4 regions of the Citricoccus alkalitolerans genome follow, and region 4 is predicted to be linked to each of the others. Evidence: riboswitches for the same ligand, from Rfam matches in the RefSeq annotation. Region 4 holds a riboswitch; each other region holds the start of a gene.
The links. Region 4 has a riboswitch for S-adenosylmethionine ahead of ABD134_RS06480 (acyl-CoA dehydrogenase family protein). Riboswitches for the same ligand answer to the same signal wherever they lie in the genome.
Positions count from the first base shown of each region.

Region 1: it holds a riboswitch for S-adenosylmethionine, as region 4 does, so the genes downstream of both, ABD134_RS10105 (LLM class flavin-dependent oxidoreductase) here and ABD134_RS06480 (acyl-CoA dehydrogenase family protein) in region 4, are expected to answer to the same signal.
Region 2: it holds a riboswitch for S-adenosylmethionine, as region 4 does, so the genes downstream of both, ABD134_RS10070 (LLM class flavin-dependent oxidoreductase) here and ABD134_RS06480 (acyl-CoA dehydrogenase family protein) in region 4, are expected to answer to the same signal.
Region 3: it holds a riboswitch for S-adenosylmethionine, as region 4 does, so the genes downstream of both, ABD134_RS10015 (acyl-CoA dehydrogenase family protein) here and ABD134_RS06480 (acyl-CoA dehydrogenase family protein) in region 4, are expected to answer to the same signal.

Region 1 covers NZ_BAAALH010000002.1:920,511-926,218, forward strand. The annotation lists gene ABD134_RS10090 (acyl-CoA dehydrogenase family protein) at 1-928, shown strand, start outside; gene sigK (ECF RNA polymerase sigma factor SigK) at 1,109-1,705, shown strand; gene ABD134_RS10100 (anti-sigma factor) at 1,702-2,535, shown strand; SAM riboswitch class I at 2,663-2,754, shown strand; gene ABD134_RS10105 (LLM class flavin-dependent oxidoreductase) at 2,819-4,222, shown strand; gene ABD134_RS10110 (hypothetical protein) at 4,432-4,965, opposite strand; gene ABD134_RS10115 (winged helix DNA-binding domain-containing protein) at 5,171-5,708, shown strand, end outside.
Region 2 covers NZ_BAAALH010000002.1:913,681-919,388, forward strand. The annotation lists gene ABD134_RS10060 (aliphatic sulfonate ABC transporter substrate-binding protein) at 1-527, opposite strand, end outside; gene ABD134_RS10065 (ABC transporter ATP-binding protein) at 614-1,456, opposite strand; SAM riboswitch class I at 1,467-1,560, opposite strand; SAM riboswitch class I at 1,826-1,914, shown strand; gene ABD134_RS10070 (LLM class flavin-dependent oxidoreductase) at 1,928-3,352, shown strand; gene ABD134_RS10075 (methionine ABC transporter ATP-binding protein) at 3,349-4,449, shown strand; gene ABD134_RS10080 (methionine ABC transporter permease) at 4,446-5,144, shown strand; gene ABD134_RS10085 (MetQ/NlpA family ABC transporter substrate-binding protein) at 5,175-5,708, shown strand, end outside.
Region 3 covers NZ_BAAALH010000002.1:898,076-903,783, forward strand. The annotation lists gene ABD134_RS10000 (sugar phosphate isomerase/epimerase and 4-hydroxyphenylpyruvate domain-containing protein) at 1-215, shown strand, start outside; gene ABD134_RS10005 (DHA2 family efflux MFS transporter permease subunit) at 262-1,779, opposite strand; gene ABD134_RS10010 (hypothetical protein) at 1,985-2,350, shown strand; SAM riboswitch class I at 2,419-2,513, shown strand; gene ABD134_RS10015 (acyl-CoA dehydrogenase family protein) at 2,613-3,920, shown strand; gene ABD134_RS10020 (MFS transporter) at 3,920-5,350, shown strand; gene ABD134_RS10025 (LLM class flavin-dependent oxidoreductase) at 5,347-5,708, shown strand, end outside.
Region 4 covers NZ_BAAALH010000002.1:119,780-125,487, forward strand. The annotation lists gene ABD134_RS06465 (ABC transporter substrate-binding protein) at 1-181, opposite strand, end outside; gene ABD134_RS06470 (LLM class flavin-dependent oxidoreductase) at 233-1,663, opposite strand; gene ABD134_RS06475 (acyl-CoA dehydrogenase family protein) at 1,695-2,969, opposite strand; gene ABD134_RS06480 (acyl-CoA dehydrogenase family protein) at 2,966-4,339, opposite strand; SAM riboswitch class IV at 4,432-4,546, opposite strand; gene cynS (cyanase) at 4,711-5,148, opposite strand; gene ABD134_RS06490 (formate/nitrite transporter family protein) at 5,163-5,708, opposite strand, start outside.

The DNA of each region.
Region 1 (5,708 bases), 800 kb from region 4:
CACCGTCCGGCTGGACCCCAGCGTCTCCCGTGCCCTCCGACGCAAGGTCCTGTCCCGCGGCACCGGATCTCGGCGCGCCGCATCCCAGGGTCCAACATCCCTGGGCACGACGCCGGCCGCGGCCTTGGGCGGTCGGGGCGGCTCCCAGCGGGCCGACGTCGCGCTGGCCGTGGTGCGGGTGCGGCAACCGAGGATCACCGTGAAGGACGACTGGGACGGCTTCGGACAGCGTCTCACCGGGACGGGGACCATGGTGTTCCGCGGTGCCGGTGTGGAGGAGCTGCTGACGCTGCCGTCCGCCGACGGTCCGGTCCCGCTGCACCACGAGTCCACCCTGATGGCGTTGCTGGCGGGCATCGGACGGGCCGCGCTGCGTGACGGCGTGGAACAGACCCGGCGGCGGAGACGCTCGCCGAACACCGGGGGCGGGCTGACCCCGCGTGAGGACGACCAGCTGCTGGGAATCATCGGCGAGCTCTCCGCCCAGCAGGCGACCGCTGAGGAGCTCGTGCGCGCCGCCGGACGGGACCTGGATGCGGCACTGGAGCTCGCCGCCGGGCCGGAGCAGCCGGTCGGGGAATCGGGGAGTGCGCCGGGCGGGCGGGTGGCCGGCGTCGGGATGGACGACGGCGGAACCGCGGCCGAGGCGATGCACCGCGCCGCCCTGACGGCGCACCGGGCACACGTGATGGTGCCGAAGCTGGTGCTGGACACGTGCACGCGGATCTTCGACACGCTCGGGGCCTCCGCCACCAGTACGGACCTGCAGCTGGACCGGCACTGGCGTAATGCCCGAACCATCGCCAGTCACGATCCGGCTGTGTTCATGGCTCGGATGGTGGGCGATTGGGAGGTCAACGGCACCCAGACGGTGCCCTATCTCCAGACCGGCGTCGCCGAAGAGGTCTTTAGCCCGACCCATCCGTAGGAGCGTCGGCTCCGAACACCAGACAGCACCCTGCAGTAGAGCAGGCCACCCGACCGACGCCCCACCGGACCCCTCCGGACCGACACCCCAGGAGCCCCGCGGATGAGAACACCACCCATGTTGAACGACGCCCCTGACAGGTAGGCCAATCCTGGCCCCGCGCCCGGATAGGGTGGAGCCATGACGAGCACCGCAGGCACCGGCCCCGGCCGCAGTGCTGCGCGCGAGCGGGACGCCCACCTGGTGGGCTTGCTCCAACGCAGTGCCACCGGAGACCAGGAGGCCTTCGCCGCCTTCTACGATGCCGTGGCTCCCTCAGCCTATGGGCTGGCACAGAAGATCGTGCGTGACGCCGACCTCGCGGCCGACGTGACACAGGAGGCCCTCGTGGATGTGTGGCGCTCTGCAGAGCGCTTCGACCCGGCCCGCGGATCAGTGGTCGGCTGGGTCTGCTCGATCACGCACCGTCGGGCCGTCGACCTCATCCGGTCCACCCAGTCCGGTCGGGACCGGGAGGAACGGGCCGGGGTGGCCGGGTTCGAACGGGACCGGGACGACGTTGCGGAGGCCGTGGAATCAGCGGAGGACCGGGACCGCGTGACGGAATGCCTCGGCACGCTGACTGGTCTGGAGTACGAGGCCGTGACGCAGGCCTACTACGGCGGACTGACCTACCGGCAGGTCGCTGAACGACTCGGGGCCAAACTGGCCACCGTGAAATCCCGGATGCGCAGTGCGCTCCAACGACTACAGGACTGTTTGGGGGTGGGAGCATGACGAACGGAAACGAGAACAAGAACGGGAACGTGATCGACGCCGAGTTGCTCGCCGCCTGGGCCCTGGATGCCGTGGACGAGGGCGAGCGCCGCGCCATCGAGCAGCGGCTCCGCTCAGACCCCGAGCTCCGCGCCCGGGCCGATGCCCTCAACAGCACCGTCGCCCGCCTGGCGGTGAGCACACCGGCTGAGCCTCCCGCCGATCTGCGGGACCGTGTCCTCTCGGCCGTGGCAGGGCCCGAGCAGGGCGCCCGGTCCGCTGCGGACGGCGACGCCTCGCCCCTGGCGGCCCACGGAGCAGCCGGCTCCAGTGCTGGCGCCGAGCGAGCCGGCATCTCTGATCTGGACAGTCACCGTGCCCGACGCCGGCCGGCCGCGCGCCGCTGGTGGGTGGGGGCGGTCTCGGCCGCCGCGGCTGCCGCCGTCGCCGTGGCCGTGGTGGTGAGCCAGCCGTGGGCTCCCACGGGTGGAGTGACCGAGGGCGATCAGCTCACGGCGATCGAGCAGATCCTGCAGGTGGACGGGGCCGAGCGGCTGGAATCCCCGGTGACCGGCGGAGGCGAGATCGAAGTGGCCCGGGCCCCGTCCGGTGAGACCGTGCTGGCCGCGCGGGGACTGCCGGAACCGGCGGAGGGCCGCGACTATCAGATGTGGACGATCCAGGGTGAGACGGCTCCCCAGCCGGCTGGCCTGTTGGAGGTCCAGGACGGCCTCGCCCTCGTGCGGATGCAGGACGTGCCGGCGGATGCCGCGCTCGCCGTCACGGTGGAACCGGCCGGAGGGTCCGAGGCACCGACCACGGATCCGATCGTGGTCCTCGCCTCGAGCTGACAGAAGGCCGCCATCCCGGTGTGAGGGCAGAGATGGGTACTCATCTCTGCCTCACAGCGGAAGGGCTGGGTGACTCCGCGTGAACCTCGGTTGGGGTCGCGCCCGGAGGTGTGGTGCAATCGATGGGTACCCATCCAGAGCGGCCGAGAGATCTGGCTCGATGACGCCGCAGCAACCACCGGGCAACCGGACAGGTGCTACCGCCAGGACCGATGGAAGGAGCATCACCGTGTCTGTCCCCAGCAACGAGAACGTCCATGGAACGAGCCATCTCCCCGAGGGCGTGCCCACCACCGCCGCCGGCAAGCGTGAGATCCTCTTCAACGCCTTCGACATGAACTGTGTGGCCCACCAGTCACCCGGCCTGTGGCGCCACCCCGAAGACCGCGCCCGCGACTACAACACCCTGGGCTACTGGACGGGATTGGCCCAGACCCTGGAACAGGGCCTGTTCGATGGCCTCTTCATCGCCGACGTGCTCGGGCCCTATGACGTCTACAACTCCTCCGACGAGGCCACCCTCAAGGCCGGCACGCAGGTGCCGGTCAACGACCCGATGCTCGTGGTCCCGCCGATGGCCGCTGTCACCAAGAATCTGACCTTCGGGGTCACCGCCGGCACCGCCTACGAGCACCCCTACCCGTTCGCCCGCCGCCTGGCCACCCTAGACCACCTGACCGAGGGCCGCGTGGGCTGGAACGTGGTGACCGGCTACCTGCCCTCCGCCGCCATCAACATGGGCCAGGAAGACCAGATGGAGCACGACGAGCGGTACAACCACGCGGACGAATACCTCGACGTGGTCTACAAGCTCCTCGAAGGCTCCTGGGAGGACGACGCGGTCGTCAACGACAAGGAGTCCGGGGTCTTCATCGACCCGTCCAAGGTCCACCGGATCGAGCACGAGGGCACCTACTTCAAGACCCCCGGCATCGCCTTCACCGAGCCCAGCCCGCAGCGCACCCCGGTGATCTACCAGGCCGGCGCCTCCACGCGCGGTCGAGCCTTCGCCGGAAAGCACGCCGAGGCCGTGTTCATCAACTCACCCACCGACGAGATGATCAAGGGCACTGCCGCCAAGATCCGCCAGGGGGCGGTCGAGGCCGGCCGCGATCCCTACGACATCCGCATCATGTCCATGCAGACCATCGTCACGGGCGCCACCGACGAGGAGGCGCGCGCCAAGTACGAGGAACTGACGCAGTACATCGACGTGGAGGGCGGACTGGTCCTGATGTCCGGCTGGATGGGTATCAACCTGGCCGAGTTCGAGCTCGACGAGCCGATCGGGGACGTCAAGTCCAACGCCATTCAGTCCACCGTGGAGACCTTCCAGAAGGCCTCGGGTGACGCCGGGTCCGTGTGGACCGTGCGCAGACTGGCCGAATGGGTCGGCGTGGGCGGCTTCGGCCCCGTCATCGTCGGCTCCGGTGCGACCGTGGCCCGGGAACTGGCGCGCATCCAGGACGAGACCGATGTGGACGGTTTCAACCTCGCCTACCACATCACCCCCGGCACCTTCGAGGATGTCGTCGAGTACGTGGTCCCCGAACTGCAGCAACTCGGCCGCTACAAGACCGAGTACGCCGAGGGCACCATGCGCCACAAGCTCTTCGGGCGCGGAGACCACCTGCCGCAGAACCACTACGGCTCGTCCTTCGCCCTGCGGAACCGCGCCGCTGTCTGAGAGGTGCGGGGGCCGGCGTCGGGCCGACGGTCAGCCCCGCCCCGGCCCGTTGAGCCTGGAGGGATTCACGCCCTGGGTGTCCCCTGGAGTGAATCCCTCCAGACTCAACCGTGAGGGCACGTGAGACCGTGGCGGCAACCGGGTATGCAGGAACCCCGGCCCCCTGAAGCGGGGGCCGGGGTTCCGGTGCGTGGTGGGACGGTGCCGGATCAGTAGCGGTCCGGTCCGCCGCCCTCGGTCTCGAGGGACTGCGACGGATCGGAGAGCACGTCGCCGGAGGCGTCCTTGACGTTGGTGTCCCCGCTCGAGGCATTCGCATCGGAACCGGTGGCCGGGGTGCTGGAGTCCTTGGTGACGGATGTGTCACCGGAGGCGTGCTTGCCGGCGGACCTGTCCGCGGCGGAGGAGGCCTTGTCAGCCAGGTTCTGAGCCGCGGAGGAACCCTTGTCAGCCATGGTGTGGGCGGCGCTGTTGGCCTTCTCGGACAGCCCGGGTGCCTTGTCCTTCAGGGCATCCGTGGCCTTGTCCGCCAGGCCGGCGGCCTTGTCCGCCATCGCGGGTGCCTGGTCCTTCACGGCGGTGGTGGCCTTCTGGGTCGCCTTCTGCACCTGGTCCTGAGTCTTCGGGTCATTCCAGAAGCTCTGCGCGTTCTTGGCGAACTTGTCGAGGTTCTTGCGTCCTTCGCGGCTGCCCAGGAGATATCCGAGGGCCGCGCCGATGCCGAGGGTGATCAATCGTTTCATGTCGTCTCCTTTGTGGCGTCTGCCCGTGGCGGGGTGACCGCTCGGGTATGCCCCGAGTCTTCACCGCGGGCGGAGTCAGGTCAATCGGTGCACAGCCTGGCGCCGGGGGATTCACAGCTTTTCCTCAGGCATGGCGTCGAGCCCGGTGCGGAGCGGCGCTGCTGTCCGGACGCCGTGGCACACTGTCCCCAGCGAAGGAGGGGACATGATGATTCTCAGCTCCGAACAGGTGGCACGGATGCGGTTGATCTCCCAGGGGCTGGTCGAGCCGCTGGCCACTGCCGTCGAGGCGGCGCGATGGCTGACGTGCACCCAGGGCCAGGACTACCCGGGTTCCACTGTGTCCCTGGCCCTGCGCAGTGTGGGCCGGTCCACCGCGGCGGTCCGCGAGGCCTATGACGCGGGGCGCATCGTCCGGTCCTGGCCGATGCGTGGCACCCTGTTCGCCGTGGCGGCCGAGGACCTCGGCTGGATTCTGGACCTCACCGCGGCCCAGACATTGAAGGCGAGCGAACGGCGCCGCCAGGAGCTCGGTCTGGACACGGGCGTACTCGAACGGGCCGAGGCGGTAGCACTCCAGACCCTGTCCGGTCCGGGACTGACCCGCTCCGGACTGCTGGAACGATTCACCCAGGAGGGACTGCCTGTGAACGAGGGGCGCGGATACCACCTGATCTTCTTCCTCGCCCTGCGCGGGGTGCTGTGTTTCGGCCCCACCGAGGGGCGGGAACAACGCATCGTGC
Region 2 (5,708 bases), 790 kb from region 4:
ACATCAGCCTCGTCCACGCCGGCTTCGCCGAGGGCCTGAATGAGGAAGAAGTACGGGTCAGTGCCCTTGGTGGCCGCCACGTTCTTGCCGACCAGGTCCGTGACCTCCGTGATGTCTGAATCGGCGGTGGTGACCAGGGCGGACCACTCCGGCTGGGAGTACAGGCTGATGGTCTTGATCGGGGTGCCGTTGGCGCGGTTGAGCAGGGCGGCGGAGCCGGCCGTGGAGCCCACGTCGATGGCCTCGGCCCGCAGCGCCTCGTTGGCCTTGTTCGAACCGGCGGACTGGATCCAATTCACGGTGACGCCCTCGTCTGCGAGTTCATCCTCAAGCCAGCCCTTCTCCTTGATGACCAGGGAGAGGGGGTTGTACGTGGCGTAGTCGATGTTCAGCTCGCCGCCACCCACGCCACCGTCGGCCCCGGCTTCGGCGGCCTCTCCACCGGATCCCTCGCCGGCGACGCAACCGGTGAGCGTGAAGGCCGTGATGGCGAAGGTGGTGAGGGAAAGGGTGAGGCGTGAGCGCATGGTGGGGCCTTTCGAGGGGGTGCGGTGCGTCCCGGGCCGGGAGGGATGAGGCGCCGGGCGATCGGGTGGATACGGAGGGGAACCGGTCAGTGGCGGTGGGCGTCCACGCCGAGGCCGCCGAGCAGCTCGGTCCGGAGGTGGGCCAGTTCGGCCGAGCCGCGGTCCCGGGGCCGTTCACCGGGGACGGTGACCACGGTGCGGGTGGTCGCGCCGGGGGCGGAACCCGGAGCGGGGTCCTGGCCGAGCAGCAGGATCCGGTCGGCCAGCTGGAGCGCCTCGTCCACGTCATGAGTGACGAGCAGGACGGTCGTGGCGGTCTTGGCATGGACGTCCAGGAGTAGGTCCTGCATCCTCAGCCGCGTCAGAGCGTCGAGCGCGCCGAACGGCTCGTCCAGCAGGAGAACGCCGGGCTGCCGGGCCAGGGCGCGGGCCAGCGAGGTCCGCTGGGCCATGCCGCCGGAGACTTCGCGGGGCCGGAGGTCGGCGTGCTCGGCCAGACCCACCAGATCCAGCAAGTGGTCGACGTTCTCGCGGCCCTCGGCCCGTCCGATGCCGGGCGGCAGCCCCAAGGACACGTTCTGGTGGAGGGTGCGCCAGGGCATGAGGCGCGGTTCCTGGAACCCGACTGCGGTGCGGGGGTCATAGGGGCGGACGGCGGACCCACCGACGAGGATCTGCCCGGTGCTGCCGCTGTCCAGGCCGCCCACGGCACGCAGCAGCGTCGACTTGCCGCAGCCGGAGGCCCCGAGGATGGCCAGGACCTCGCCTGGCTGCACGGTGAGGTTGATGTCCCGCAACACGGTGCGTGCGCCGTCGATGGCGGGAAAGGACCGGCCGACGTCGCGGAACTCCACCGCAAGGCTGGTGGTCGGGGCCGGCGGCGCGGTGAGGACGCTGGAACCGGGCAGGGACTCGGCAAGGGCAGTCACGGTGAATCACGCTCCATCGGTTCTGGCATGAGCACCTTCCCGGGTCATACGGGAGGTTGCTGCGGCGTCACTGAGCCAGATCTCTCGGCCGCTCTGGATGGTTGATTCATCTAGTGAAGCAGAGCACGGGGTATCCGTGTCAACCGCTGAAGATGCTGTACACCCGGTCCCACAGGGGGCAGTGAACCGGGCAACGGCATGTTTTCCGGGCCAGTCATTCCCCCTCGCGCACCTACACGCCGCGTCATGTGACGTCACATTCAGGGACTTTTGCCGTCGAATCCGGGCCCGCGGCCAGCCAACGGCACGACAGGTCGATATATGACGCTGGATTAGTTCGTATCCCAAGCCATCTGGTCGCCTGTGAGAGACCCATCCAGAGCGGCCGAGAGATCTGGCTCGACGACGCCGCAGCAACCCCCTGTCGAAGCGGGTGCTACCGCCAGGACCGATGGAAGGACGTGCATTCTGATGCTTGAACGTGTCCCGCGCCGCATCCGGCTCAATGCCTTTGACATGAACTGCGTGGGCCACCAGTCCCCGGGGCTGTGGCGCCACCCGGAGGACCGCTCCAGTGACTACAACTCGATCGGCTACTGGACGCATCTGGCCCAGGTCGCCGAACGAGGTCGCTTCGACGGACTGTTCATCGCCGACGTGCTTGGCACCTATGACGTGTACGGCGGCTCTAACGAGGCCACTCTCACCGCCGGTACCCAGGTGCCGGTCAACGACCCCATGCTGCTCGTCAGCGCCATGGCCGCGGTGACCGAACACCTCGGTTTCGGCATTACCGCAGGAACTGCCTACGAGCATCCCTATCCCTTCGCGCGCCGGCTGGCCACTTTGGACCATCTCACGGGCGGGCGGGTCGGTTGGAACGTCGTCACCGGCTACCTGCCTTCGGCTGCTCGCAACATGGGCAGCCAGGACCAGCTGGCCCATGACGAGCGCTACGACCACGCAGACGAATACCTCGAGGTTGTCTACAAGCTGCTGGAGGGTTCCTGGGACGAGGACGCCGTGGTCCGGGACCGGGACGGTTGCGTCTACACGGACCCGGCCAAGGTGCACGAGATCGGCCACCAGGGAACCTACTTCTCGGTGCCGGGCATCGCTCTGACCGAGCCAAGCCCCCAGCGCACCCCGGTGGTCTACCAAGCCGGCACATCGCCGCGCGGCCTGGCCTTCGCCGGGCAAAACGCCGAATGCGCCTTCGTCTCCGCCCCCAGCCGGGACAAGCTGGCCCAGGCCGTGAGCAGGATCCGTGCTGCTGCCGTGGAGGCCGGCCGTGACGCGAAGGACATCAGGATCTTCAACCTTGCCACCGTCATCACCGGTCCGGACGAGGTGGCGGCCCGTGCCAAGCACGCCGACTACCTCCGTTACGTGGACCATCGTGGTGCCCTCGCGCTGTTGTCCGGTTGGATGGGCATCGACTTCTCGCAGTACGACCTGGACGATGTGATCGGTCAGGACGTGCAGACCAACGCAGTGCAGTCTGCCGTGGAGACCTTCCGCTCGGGCGGTGGCCACGCCTCCGCGGACGGGGAGCCCTGGAGCATCCGGCGACTTGCCGAATGGGTCGGCATCGGGGGCTTCGGGCCGGTGTTCATTGGCTCCGGTGCGCAGGTCGCTGACCAGCTGCAGGATTGGGCCGCGGAGACGGACGTTGACGGCTTCAATCTCGCCTACGCGGTCTCCCCGGGAAGCTTCGAGGACGTCGTGGAGCACGTGGTCCCCGAGCTCCAGGCCCGCGGTGCCTATCCTTCCGAGTACGAGTCCGGCACCCTGCGACACAAGCTGTTCGGCCGCGGGGATCGGCTGGCGGAGAACCACCGAGGCGCCGGCTTCCGGCTGGCATCGGCCGGTACCCGGGACGGGGGCGCGCTGTGATCGAGATCCGCGATCTGCACCAGGCCTACACCGGACGTGGGGGGTCCGTCGAGGTGCTCAAAGGCATCGACCTGACCGTGCCGGAAGGCTCCATCACCGCCGTGGTCGGGCCCTCCGGGGCTGGCAAGACGACCCTCTCGCACTGCATCTCCCTGTTGGAAAAGCCCACCCAGGGCGAGATTCTGGTGGATGGCAGCGACCTGTCCCGGCTCCGGGGCCGCCAGCTGCGCTCCGCCCGCCGTGCCATCGGCACAATCTTCCAGCACTCCGCCCTGCTGCGCCGCATCACCGTGGCCGAGAACGTCGCCCTCCCGCTGCGCAACCTCGGGGTGGTCCACCACGAGATGCAGGACCGTGTGGCCGAGATGCTTGACCGCGTCGGATTGCTGCACAAGGCCGACTCCTACCCCGGTCAGCTCTCCGGCGGCCAGAAGCAACGAGTAGGCATCGCCCGGGCCTTGGCCCTGCGGCCGCGGATCCTGCTCTCGGACGAGTCCACCTCCGGCCTGGACCCGGACACCACGGCACAGATCCTGTCCCTGCTGGCCGACCTGCGCACCGACCTAGGCTTGTCCATCATCCTCATCACCCATGAAATGGACGTGGTCCGGAACGTCGCCGACCAGGTGGCCTCCCTGTCCCACGGCCGGCTCGCGGAGTATGGCTCTCTGCCGTCCCTCGTCGCGGACCAGGACTCCACCGTCGGCGGGCAACTATTGCCGATCGCCGCGTTGCCGCTTCCGGCTGGCTTCGATACCTTCCTGGACCTCGCCTATCAGGACGGGGACGTGGACCCCGAATGGTTCACCCGAGTGGCGGTTGATCACCAGATCCGCCTGGCCCTGCTCGGTGGAACCATCGAGGCGCGCGGCGCGACCGCACTGGGCCGCGCCGTCGTCGGGGTCCGCGGCGAGCAGGCCCAGCGCGCCATCGGCGCCCTGAACGGGCTCGGGCTCAGTGCCCGACTGAGGAGCGACGTCGACCGGTCCGGTCCCACCGGGACCGCCATCTCGGCTGCCAGTCCAGACCCCACCGGACCGCCGCCGTCGGGCGCCACTCCGATCCCGGCCGGCGCGACGGCGGGGGCGACGGCATGAGTGCGACCGCGGATACCTCCCAGCCCCTGCTCTCCGATACCCCGCTGTCCGAGCTGCCTGCCCTGTTGCTGCCGGCCTACGGGGAGACCTGGGCCATGGTCGGCATCGTCATGATGCTAGTCGTCCTGATCGGGGGTGCCACCGGCGTGCTGCTGTACAACACGAGCCCGCGCGGGCTATTCCCCCAGGACCGGGCCTACGGGCTGCTCAGCTGGGCGGTCAACATGGGTCGGTCTCTGCCGTTCCTCGTGCTGATGGCGGCCATCATCCCGCTGACCCGGTGGATTACCGGCACCACCCTGGGCATCGCCGCGGCCGTCGTGCCCATGACGATCGCCGGCATCCCGTTCTTCGCCCGGTTGGTCCAGAACACCCTGAACGACCTGCCGCGGGAGAACATGGCCGTCGGTCTCGTGACGGGGTCATCCCCAGCACAGATCATCCGTCAGACGCAACTGCGCGAGGCCCTGCCCGGTCTGGCCTCCGCCATCACCCTGAACACTATCTCGATGATCGAATACTCGGCCATCGCCGGGACCATCGGCGCGGGCGGTATCGGCTTCCTGGCCGTGACCTACGGTTACCAGCGCTTCGACATGACCGTCATGCTCGGCACGATCGTCCTGCTCATCATCACCGTCCAGCTCGTCCAGTTCGTCGGCGACCGGATCGCCCGTTCACTGACCCGGCCCTGAGTGGCCCCGCACCCTGTTGAAGGACCTCATATGAACTCCGAGAAGAAGACTCCGGCGACCACCGGGAAGAAGGTGACGGCTGGACACGATCACGGCTTCACCCTGCGAAAGTCATTCACCGTGCTGCCCTGGTCGCTGGCGGCCATCGCTACCGTCGCTGCCCTGGTCCTGGGTCTCGTGGTGATTCAGCAATCCAACAGGCCGGCTGTGGCCGCCGGTGAAGAGGCCGAAATCACGAGGCCGCTGACAGTGCACTATGAACCGGCCATGGCCGGAGAAGAGAGCTTGGTGGAGTTCGTGGCTGAGGAGATCGCGCCCGACTACGGCGTCGAGATCGAGGCCGTGGGCATCGCGGATGGAGTCCAGGCCAATCGGTCCGTGGCCGAGGGCCAGATTGACGCCACGATCTTCGAGCACCAGTGGTACATGAAGCAGGTGGCGGAGGGTAACGACCTCGATCTGTCCACCACGGTGGAGATCTACCAGTGGGCCTTCGGCCTGTACTCCACCCGATACGACAGCGTGGAGGACTTGCCGGACGGCGCCACCGTGGCCGTGCCCACA
Region 3 (5,708 bases), 780 kb from region 4:
CGCGGTTCGCCCTGGACGAGGAATTCCTCACCGAGCTGCGGGAGAACGACGTGATGTACGACCGGGACGAGGGCGGGGAGTTCCTGCACTTCTACACCCGCACCGTGGGCACCGTGTTCTTCGAGGTGGTCGAGCGCCGGGACGGCTACGAGGGTTACGGCGCCGGGTCTGCACCCGTACGGCTGGCCGCCCAGTACGACCTGGACCGCCAGTAACCCGTCCCCGCCCCGTTGTCGACCGCCGGATGGACGGACCGACGGGTCAGTGGACCGGAGTGCTCTCCGGTGCCGGGGCCGGGGAGTGGGCCACGGCGTCCGGTTCCTCATCGGCCGGGACGGACTTCACGAAGAAGGACCCGGCGAAGGCCACGAGCGCGATGACCGCGCCCCAGACCATAGCGTTGTGGATGCCGGTCATGGTGGCCTCGACCACCTCGGCACCCTCGGCGGTGCCGCTGAGGGTGAACGTGGTCATAACGGTGATGAACACGGCGGTGCCAGCGGCACCGGCCACCTGCTGCAGGGTGGACAGGATGGCCGAGCCGTGCGAGTACAGCCGACGCGGTAGAGAGCCGAGGGCTGCCGTCATCAGCGGCGAGAACATGAAGGACAGGCCCGCGTTGAGCATCATGTGCCAGGCGATGACGGTCCCCTGGCCGCTGTCCGCGGTCAGGGTGGTCATCCCCCACAGGGCGGTGGCGACGATGGCAGTCCCGGGGATCACCAGCGGGCGAGCTCCGATGCGGTCGAACAACCGACCGACGAAGAGCCCCATCACGCCCATGAGCAGGCCGCCGGGAAGGAGGGTCAGCCCGGTGTGCATGGCATCGAGGCCCAGCACCGTCTGCAGGTAGATCGGCAACGTGATCAGGGTGCCGAACATGCCCATCATGCCGATGCACATCATCAGCAGGGCGATCGTGAACGTGGAGGTGCCGAAGGCCCGGACGTCCAGGAGTGCGTGGTCACGCAGGCCGAGCTGGCGCCAGGTGAACGCCGCCAGGGAGAGGGCACCCACGGTGAGCGGGATCCAGGGGGAGATCAGCGCGCTGCCCTCGGCGGCAGAGCCGATGCTGCTCAGGCCGAAGACCAACCCGGCGAAACCGAGCGCGGCCAGCACCACGGAGAGCACGTCCAGCGGCAGACGCCGGGTCTCCGTGACGTTGCGGATCATCGTGGCGCCCAGGACGAGCGCGATCGCGGCGATCGGGAGCATGATCCAGAACATCCAGCGCCAGTTGAGCGCATCCAGGATGATGCCGCCCAGGGTGGGGCCGATGGCCGGGGCCACGGCGATGACGATGGTGATGACGCCCATGGTCCGGCCACGGCGGTTCGAGGGGACCACGTTCAGTACGGTGGTCATCAGCAGCGGCATCATGATGGCCGTGCCGATCGCCTGGACCACGCGGCCCAGGACCAGTGCGAAGAAGGTCGGCGCGACGGCGGCGAGCAAGGTGCCGAGCAGGAAGCTGGACATCGCGATGATGAACACGGTGCGCAGGGGCAGGCGAGTCAGCAGGTAGCCGGTGATGGGAATGACCACCGCCATGGTCAGCATGAACGCCGTGGTGATCCACTGGGCCGTGGAGGCTCCGATGGCGAACTCGGTCATCAGGTTCGGCAGCGCCACGGACATGACGGTCTCATTGAGGATCACGACGAAGGCCGCGACGACGAGCAGCGAGATGACTCGGCTGGCTCCCGGGGGAAGGCTGGAAGCCGCGGTCGGCGATGCAGCGCCGGCGGGGGTGGTCTGGGGTTTCTCGGTAGCCGGCATGGTCTACGGCGTTCCTCTCTTCACAAAGCCATGAGGAGCCGGTGGGCTCCTCATGGCGACAACGTCGGGGCCTCTGGGCCCTTGACAGGCAACCACCTCCAGTCTGCCGTTATTCCCGTGCGAGCGCCCCATCCGATCCTGCTTCGTGCGGCGAGGAGTTGGTCACGCTCTCGTGGACGTAGTGCCTGGTGCTACCGTCTGTCGCATGACGCTTCCCGGAGACTGGATCGAGCACCGTCGCGAGGACGGTGAGCCAGTCGGGTGGATCGTTCCGGACGGCGACGGGTTCCTTCCCCGGGACATCCTGGGCTTCCCGGTGGGGGCGGCTCCGGTCGACTGGTTGGAGGCGGAGGAGGCCCTTGAGGCGCGGGGCCTGGCCTACCTCGCGGACCGTCACCGATTGAGGTTGGCCGACGGGACCGAGCGTCCCGTGCGCATCAGCCAGGCCAGCCCCGACGGGATCGTGGTGGTCGCCGACGAGTTCGGGGCCGCCTCCGCCGTAGGTGCCCAGGCCGAGGTGTTCCACCTGCCGTTTCCCGCGCCGGAGGAGCTGCGCCTCAGCGTGGGCTGATGTCTTGTGTGAAGCGACGTGACGCCGGACACAACACAGGAGCGTCGATGTCCGTTAACGTGGGCGGGTAACCATCCAGAGCGACCGAGAGACCTGGCTCGTCGACGCCGCAGCAACCCGTGGCAATTCCCCAGACGGGTGCTACCGCCAGGACCGATGGAGATCCCACGGCTCAAGCGGTTCCCTGAACGATGCCACCCGAATGGCCGGCTCGCTTGGTCCCGCCATGGGAATCCTTCGGTGAGACCGAAAGGACCACCGAATGACCGCAGCGCCCCGCACCATCGCCGCCGCCCGGCCCGGCGCGAACCTCAGCGACGGCCTCCCCACGGACTACGCCGGCCTCAAGAGGCACTTCCAGCCACTGTTCGATGACATCGCGGCGGGGTCCCTGGCCCGGGAGCTGAACCGCGAGCTGCCCTTCGACGCCGTCCGGAGCCTCGACGAGGCAGGTTTCGGGACCCTGCGGGTCCCGGTGGTCCATGGCGGTCCGGAGGTCAGCCTCCAGGACTTCTTTCACCTGCTGATCGACCTGGCTGAGGCCGACTCCAACGTGGCCCACATCTACCGCTCCCACTACGGCTTCCTCGAGGCCCTGCGCTTCCAGCCGCGGGAGATCCAGGACGCCTGGTATCCGCTGGTCCTGGCCGGCGCCACGGTGGGCAACGCCTCAACGGAGAAGGGCGGCAATGCGCTGGGGGGTCTGAACACCACGCTGACCCGGACTTCCGACGGCATGGAGCTCAACGGGCAGAAGTTCTACGCCACCGCCTCCATCTTCTCCGACTACACCCGCGTCTCGGCTGCCCGGGCCGACGCTGACGGCGCCCAGCTCGACGGCCGGCAGTTCGCCGTGGTGGCCACCGATGCCGTGGGAGTTTCCCTGGAGGACGACTGGGATGGATTCGGTCAGAAACTCACGGGCACCGGCACGGCGACCTTCACCAAGGTCACGGTGCCCGCCCACGGGGTGCTCGATCGGGTCCCCGGATCCGCCGAGGCCGTCCACGAGGCCGCCTTCTTCCAGCTCGTGCTGCTGGCGGTCCTGGCCGGGATCGCCCGCGCCTCCCGCCGGGATGCCGTGGCGACCATCGCCTCCCGCAAGCGCACCTTCAACACCGGTTCCGGCCTGCCGTTCCGTGAGGATCCGCTGATCCAGGAGGCCGCCGGCCGTATCGCCGGGAAGGCCTTCACCGCCGAGGCCACGGTGCTCCACGCCGCCCGCGCGCTGGATGCCGGCATCGCCGCCGCCGAGGCCGTCGGAGCCGACCGTCCGGACTTCACCGGTGACGTGCCGGCCGAGCTCTACGGTTCCGAGCTGGCCATCGAACACGCCACCATCACGGTGCCGGAACTGGGCATCGGAGCCGCCCAGGACCTGTTCCTCACGGTGGGTGCCTCCGCCACCTCCACGAAGAAGGCCTTGGACCGCCACTGGCGCAACGCCCAGACCGTGGCCACGCATAACCCCATCGCCTTCCGGGCCCGGTCGCTGGGGGACTACTGGATCAACGGGACACTGCCCGAGGGGCTCAACGCGATCGGCGATGCGAAGGGCGGCCAGGTCTGATGGGCGCCAAGGACATCGTCTCCGGCAAGAAGCGCGTCCTGGCCTCCGCCTTCGCTGGCACCACCATCGAGTGGTACGACTTCTACCTCTACGGCACGGCCGCGGCGCTGATCTTCAACGTCCAGTTCTTCCCGATGGCCACCGAACTCGGCGGCATCGTCGCCTCCTTCGCTACCCTCGCCGTCGGGGTGATCGCCCGGCCGCTGGGAGGGATCATCGCCGGCCACCTGGGTGACCGGATTGGCCGCAAAGCGCTGCTGGTCGCGTCCCTGGTGCTGATGGGGGTGGCCTCCACCCTGATCGGGCTGATGCCCACCTTCGAGGTCATCGGTTGGTGGGCCGTCGTCGGGCTGGTCATCCTGCGGATCCTCCAGGGCCTGTCCGCCGGGGCCGAATGGGGCGGGTCCGCGCTGCTGAGCGTGGAGCACGCGCCGGCACGGCACCGCGGATTCTTCGGATCCTTCACCCAGATCGGCTCCTCCGCCGGCATGCTGCTGGCCACCGGCGCGTTCTTCATCATGCAGAACATCATGAGCGCCGAGCAGTTCGCCGCCTTCGGCTGGCGCATCCCGTTCCTGCTCTCCGCCCTACTGGTGGCCGTCGGCCTGTGGATCCGGCTCGGCGTGGCTGATGCCCCGGAATTCCTGGAGCACCAGGCCTCGGGCAACGTGGCCAAGGCCCCCCTGAAGGAGCTGCTGGTGCACCATCGGCGTCCTCTGCTGGTCACCATCGGCCTGCGGCTGGCTCAGAACGCCATCTACTACCTGATCACCGTGTACATGCTGACCTACCTGAGGGACGTGCGGGGGGACAGCTCCTCGGGCGTGACCGCGGTGATGGTGGCCTCGGCCATCGGCCTGCTCTCCACGCCGTTCTGGGGCTGGCTGTCCGACCGGATCGGCCGCCGGCTCCTGTCCGCGGCCGCCTATGCCGCCATCGGGGTCTTCGGCTGGGTCCTCTTCGCCTTCCTCGACGCGGGCCCTCTCGCCTTCCTGCCCCTCGTGGTGATCCTGGGCATCAACCTCATCCATGACGCGATCTACGGGCCGCAGGCGGCGTGGTTCGCCGAGCAGTTCCCCGTCCACGTCCGGTATTCGGGCGTGAGCCTGGGCTACCAGGTCGGCACCGTCCTGGGTGGCGGGCTGATGCCGATGATCGCCGCCCTGCTGTTCGCCGCTGGCGGGGAGGCCCCGTGGTTGATCGCCGGCTACCTGACGGTGCTGTCCGTCATCTCGGTTGCCGCCGCGCTCGCGGCGAAGGATCCGGCCAGCCAGCAACGCGGCACGGAGCTCACAGACCTGCACGCCGTCCCGGTGGTGGGCGATCCCGCACTGTCCCCCGAGCTCCATGCCACAGCCGGCACTACAGCCGGCACCGCGACTGACCCTGAACGTCCCGCCGAGAGAACGTCTGAAAGGACGACTGTATGACCCGCCCCCTCCTCCTGAACGCCTTCGACATGATGGTCCCGGTGCACCAGTCCCCGGGCCTGTGGAGGCACCCGGAGTCCGGGGTCTCCGGGTTCGACACCCTCGAATACTGGACCGGGCTGGCCCGCACCCTGGAGCGGGGCGGATTCGCCTCCCTCTTCCTGGCGGACATCCCCGGTGTGTATGACGTGTACCGGGACTCCACCGATGCCACGCTGCGCGGCGGCGTGCAGGTTCCCCTGCTGGACCCGCTCGTGGTGGTGCCCGCCATGGCCGCCGTGACCGAGCGCCTCGGCTTCGGAATCACTGCCTCCGTCACCTACGAGGCGCCCTACCTGCTGGCCCGCACCTTCGCCAC
Region 4 (5,708 bases):
CCGAGCTGGCGACGCCGGAGGAACAGGCGGACAAGGCCAGCGCCAAACCCACGGCCAGGGTGAGGCCGATGGTGGGGGCGCCCGGCCGGCGTCGTGCTCTGGTGTTGGCCGCGGTGGTGGCTGACGGGTCAGCCGAAACACGCCGGATCTCGGGCGCGTTCGGGCAGGGTGGGGTGCTCATGGGGTTCCTTTCGGGGCCGCTGGGCGGCTCTCGTGGCCGAGTGGCGCGGGGTCAGGCGCCGGCGGGCACGGCGTCTTCGTGGCGGGCGAAGGCCCCCCGGTACTGGGCGGCCGGGTGGGTCTCCGGCAGACGGTCGCGGCCGAAGAGCTTCTGGCGCAGGGTGCCCGGGGCGTACTCGGACTGGGCCAGGCCGCGTGCGCGCAGCACCGGCAAGACCTTCTCCGCGAACTCCTCGAAGGAGCCGGGGATGACCCAGTTGATGACATTGATTCCGTCCACACCCGCTGCCTGCCACTCCTCCAGCTGGTCGGCGATCCGTTCCGGGGTGCCCACCACGCGGCTGTTGCGGTGACTGCGCCAGGCGATGTCTGCCACCACGGGCTCGCGGTCCGTGATGGCCTTGGAGACCCACTCCGCGAAGCCCTTCTGGGTGTTGGTCTCCAGATCCTTCAGTGGAGTCTCGGGTGGATAGACCCGGCCGTCCGGGTCCACGAGGGCGGAATGGGCCAGGTAGCCGTCCAGGGAGGCGTACTGCTCGTACTCCTCCAGCTTGCGCTGGGCCTCCTCCTCGGTGTCCCCGATCACGAAGCTGAGCCCCTGGTAGAACGTGATGTCCTCCGGTGCCCGGCCGGCCTCCACGGCTCGGCGCCGGGTGTCCTCGATCTGCTGGCGGGCCACGTCCGGAGTGGTCGCGATGATGAACACGGCCTCGGCGTTGCGGGCGGCGAAGTCACGGCCGGAGGCCGAGGACCCTGCCTGGAACAGCACCGGCGTGCGCTGCGGGGACGGAGAGGGTAGGTGTGGGCCCTCCACCGAGTAGCGCTCGCCCACATGGTGGATCTTGTGTACCTTCTCCGGGTCCGAGTAGCGCGAACCCGCTCGGTCCTTGACCACCGCATCCTCGTCCCAGGAGCCCTCCCACAGCTTGTAGGCGACGTCGATGTACTCCGCGGCCCAGCGGTAGCGCTCGGCGTGGTCGGTCAGCCGCGGCAGGCCGAAGTTGCGCGAGCCGTTGTCCTGGGTGCCCGTGACGATGTTCCAGGCGATGCGCCCGCCGGAGAGGTGGTCCAGGGTGGACAGCTGGCGGGCGAACTGGAACGGGTGGGACTGGAACACGTTCGAGGTGGTGGCCAGGCCGATGTGCTCGGTGACCACGGCGAGCGCCCCGAGCAGCACGGTCGGATCGTTGGAGGGGATCTGCAGACCTTCGTTGACGTACACGGAATAGTCCGCGTCGGCATCACCGTAGTGGCCCACCACGTCCGCGAAGAACATCGCGTCGAACTTCGCCGTCTCCAGGGTCTTCGCCAGGTTGATCCACGTGTTGACGTCCGTGAACTCGGTCTGGCCGGCATCCTCCCGGCGCCACTGGCCGTGGTGGATGTGGCTGGTGGTGTTCATGACGAAGGCGTTGAAGCGCAAGGGGCGCGGCGTGGTGTGGGCGGGGGTGGTGCGGCCGGGGGCCGGATTCTCGTTGCTCATGGGGACTCCTGATTGCGGAACGGGTTCGTGCTCACTGCTCGTTCGGCACGGAGCCGATGCGGTAGGAACGGGCCGGCGGGGTGGCGTTGACCTCCCAGTCCCCGACGAGGCGGGACCGGTAGATCAGGGGGTTGTGGTTGGCCAGCACGCGGGCATTCCGCCAGTGGCGGTCCAGCCGCTTCGACTGGCTCAGGGCAGAGGCCCCGCCCACCTCGAACAGGTGGGTGGCCGCGGCCAGGACGTTCTTCGCGATGACCTGCTGGGCCTGGTAGACACGGATGTAAAGGGCATTGGTGTCCTCCTCCGGCAGGACCTCTCCGGCGGCCTCCCGTCCGAGCACGCCGCCCAGCGCGGAGACCACGGAGTCGAAGGCGGCCCGTGCGGCGAACGCGGCGGAGGAGAGCTCGCCCACCACTTGGAGCACCTGGGAATCGTCCCGCGGCAGCTCCGCGGTCCCGTGGCTGAAGGAACGACGCCGGCCGCGGACGTACTCGCTGACGTCCCGCACGATGGCCTCGGCGATGCCGGTCAGCGCCGCGAGGTGCAGGAACTGCCAGCTGGCCTGGCCGGTGGCGACACGGGTGCCGTCATCCAGACCACCGGTGTAGACCTCCTCGGCCTCGACCGGCGTGCCGTGGAACACCGTGGTGCCGGAGGCGGTGAGCTGCTGGCCGAAGCCATCCCAGTCGTCCAGCCTCGAGATCCCGGGTGCGTCCACGGGCACCGTGGCGGCGATCTCCTCACCGTGGGCATCCACCGCTGCCACGATGATCCAATCCGCGTAGAGGGTCCCGGTCGAGTAGTACTTGGTGCCGTTGAGCCTCCAGGTGCTCTCGGCGTCCTGGGCCAACGTGGTGGTGCCCTCCCCCACCGCGTTGTTGATCTCCGTGATGGCGTTGCCGACCACCGCCCCGGCTCCGAGGCGGCGCAGCCACCGGTCCCGGAACGCCGGGTCCGGGTGTCCCAGCACGTTCTCCTGGTTGATCAGGTGTGCGCGCAGTGCCTGGACGAGGTTCGAGTCCGCCGCCGCCAGCTCCACGATCAGCTGGGCCTGCTCCTCGAAGGAGAGTCCGGCGCCGCCGTACTCCACCGGCACCCGCAGGGAGGTGAACCCTGCCGCGGCCAGTCGCCGGACGGCGTCGCGGTCGATGATGTGCTCGGCCTCCCGCTGCGCGGCGCTGTCCGCGATGGCGGCGAACTCCGGGGCCAGCCGCTCGCGGAGGGCCCGGTAGGACCGGCCGGACGGTTCGCCTCCGGTGGACGCGCTGGTGGCGGCGGTGGTGCGCTCGGTGGTGGTGGTCATCATGCTCCCTCGGTGGTGGATGTGGCAGCGGCCTCAGGGGCAGCGGAATTGCGGGCCGTGGAGTGGAACGGCGGGATGGCGCCGTTGACCCGGTAGTCGCCCACGGCTTGGGTGCGGTAGACCAGCGGGGTGTGGCTGGCGACCGTCCGGGCGTTGAGCCAGTGCTGGTGCAGCTGCCGGCTGGCATCCGTGGCAGAGGCCCCGCCGGACTCGAAGATCTGGTTGGTGGCCTCCAGGATCAGATCGGACACCACGAGTGACGCCTCTGACAACGCGATGTTGGCCCGGGCGTGGGCCTGGACCACCACCGGGTCCTCCAGGTCGCTGTGCCCCCGGACCTGGAGGTAAGACTCCTCCACCACGGCCGCGGTGCCGCGCACGATGTGCCGGGCCGAGCTCACCTTGGAGGAGACGGCACCGATGACCTGGTGCACCAGCGGGTCCTCCGCCGGCGTCTCCGCCGTGGCGTGGTCATAGGTACGACGCCGGCCCCGGACGAACGTGGTGATCTCGGCCAGCGCGGTGGCCCCGATCCCGGCCTGCGTGGCCGCCAGCACGATCCACAGGACGGTGTAGGCCAGCACGCCCGTGGGGACGTTGAACTCCTGGGTCCGCTGGGCCCGCACGGGGACGTGGTCCAGGGTGGTGGTGCCGGAGGCGGTGAGCCGCTGGCCGAAGCCGTTCCAGTCGTCGATGCGCTGCACCCCGGGATCGCGGGCGTCGATGATCGCGAAGACCGGGCCGTCCTCCTCGAGCCCTGGCGGGACCGCGGAGACCAGCAGGTAGTCGGCGAAGATCGCCCCGGTGGAGTAGAACTTGTCACCCGTCAGGCGGGCCACCTCCGTGGTGCCGGTGGCGGCGGCCGCCTGCACGGTGTCCGAGTCCGCATCGATCCAGTGCACGGGGCGCCGGCCCGCAGACGGGGGCAACTCCACCAGGGCATTGCCGAAGATCTTCCCCGAGGCGACCTCGGCCAACCACCACTCGGAGACCGCGCCCTGGGACTCGTTCTCGTGCTGCTCGGTGAACATGAAATGCCCGTGCAGCGCCTGGGGCAGGTTGGAATCGGCGGCGGCGAGATCCACCAGCAGGTCGGCCAGTTGCGGCAGGCTCGCGCCGATGCCCCCGTGGTCGCGGCCGAGCCGCACTCGGGTGAACCCCGCGCCGCGGAGGTGCTCTATGGCCGCGAACGCCAACTCGTGGTCCTGCTCTCGCTGTGCCGAGCCCGCAGCGATGGCCGCGAAGACGGGGGCGAAGTGCTCGGTGAGCTGGGCGTCCGTCGGTCCGGAGGGGCCGATGTCCGCCCGCAGCTCCTCGAAGGTGGGCAGTCCGGTCGGCACGGTGCGGTGTTCGAGGTGGGTGGTGTCCGTCATGGGTGTCCCCGTCGTCCATGGCACACCGGAATGGCGTTGGCCCGGAACACGGCGTCGACATAGCCTGGCGGCCGGGACACGTCTTCACGGTGGTGCCGTACTTGCCCCGCGGTGGTCCCCGGAGGCCGAATCATCACCTGGAGCACCCCACTACGGAGAGAGGGTTGCCGTCCGGCCAGCCAGGGCTTAGCACCGGATCTCGTGATTCTGATGTCGACCCTAGGCAGTCAGCACGTGGCCGCCAAGCCTCGGGTCATGTTCAGCGGCCTGGCGTCATCTGGGCCCGTTTCCGTGCCGATGTGCCGCCCCGACCGTCCTGGGCCGCCCCAGATGACGGTCTGTGACGGCCGGTGACGGAAGGGGCGGCCCGGTCACCAGCGGTAGTCCAGGAACTTGCCATCCAAGGTGATGACCACGCGGTCGCCGTCCACATCGGCACGGCGGGCAACGTCTGCCTTGAAGTTGATGGCGCTCATGATGCCGTCCCCGAACTCCTCGTGGATCAGGGCCTTCAGCGCCGGCCCGTAGACCGACATGGCCTCCATCAGTCGATAGATCGTGGGGTCGTTCATCACGGCCGGGTCGCTGCCCCGGTTCGGCTGTTGCTGCAGGCTCTCAGCCACGTCGTCGCCCAGACCGAGCATCTCGACCACGACGCCGGCCTGGGCCGCGGTCATCGGGTGCTGTCCCAGCAGCGCGGCCGTGGTCCACACCGGTGCGGCTCCGATGGCGGCCGCGAGGCCGGCCCAGGTGAGACCGGCACGGATGCGTGCGGCATTGACGAGGTCGGCAGCGTGCGCCTTATGCATGATGGGGTCCATGGTCAGCGGCTCACGGCGTGGTCGGGCAGGGCCGGCAGCTTCGGCTGACGCTTGGCCGCCGTACGGTAGTGGGTGGCGTAGAGCGTCAGGCCCACGAAGGAGAGGCCACCCACGAGGTTGCCGAGCACGGTCGGGATCTCGTTCCAGACGAGGTAGTCCATGATGGAGAACTCACCGCCCAGCATGAGGCCCGCCGGGAAGAGGAACATGTTGACGATGGAGTGCTCGAATCCCATGTAGAAGAAGAGCATGACCGGCATCCACATGATCAGGGCCTTGCCCACGACGTCCTTGGCCAGGAAGGCCGCGACCACACCGGTCGAGACCATCCAGTTGCAGAGCACGCCGCGGATGAAGAGCGTCAGCATGCCACCCGCGCCGTATTCGGCATAGCCGACGGTTCTCCCCTCGCCGATGGAGCCGATCTGCTGGGCCACCTCGTTCGGCGGGGTGTGGAAGCCGTAGGTCATGGTTACCACCATCATGACGGCCACCAGGAAGGCTCCGGCGAAGTTGCCGACGAAGACCAGGCCCCAGTTCCGCAACAG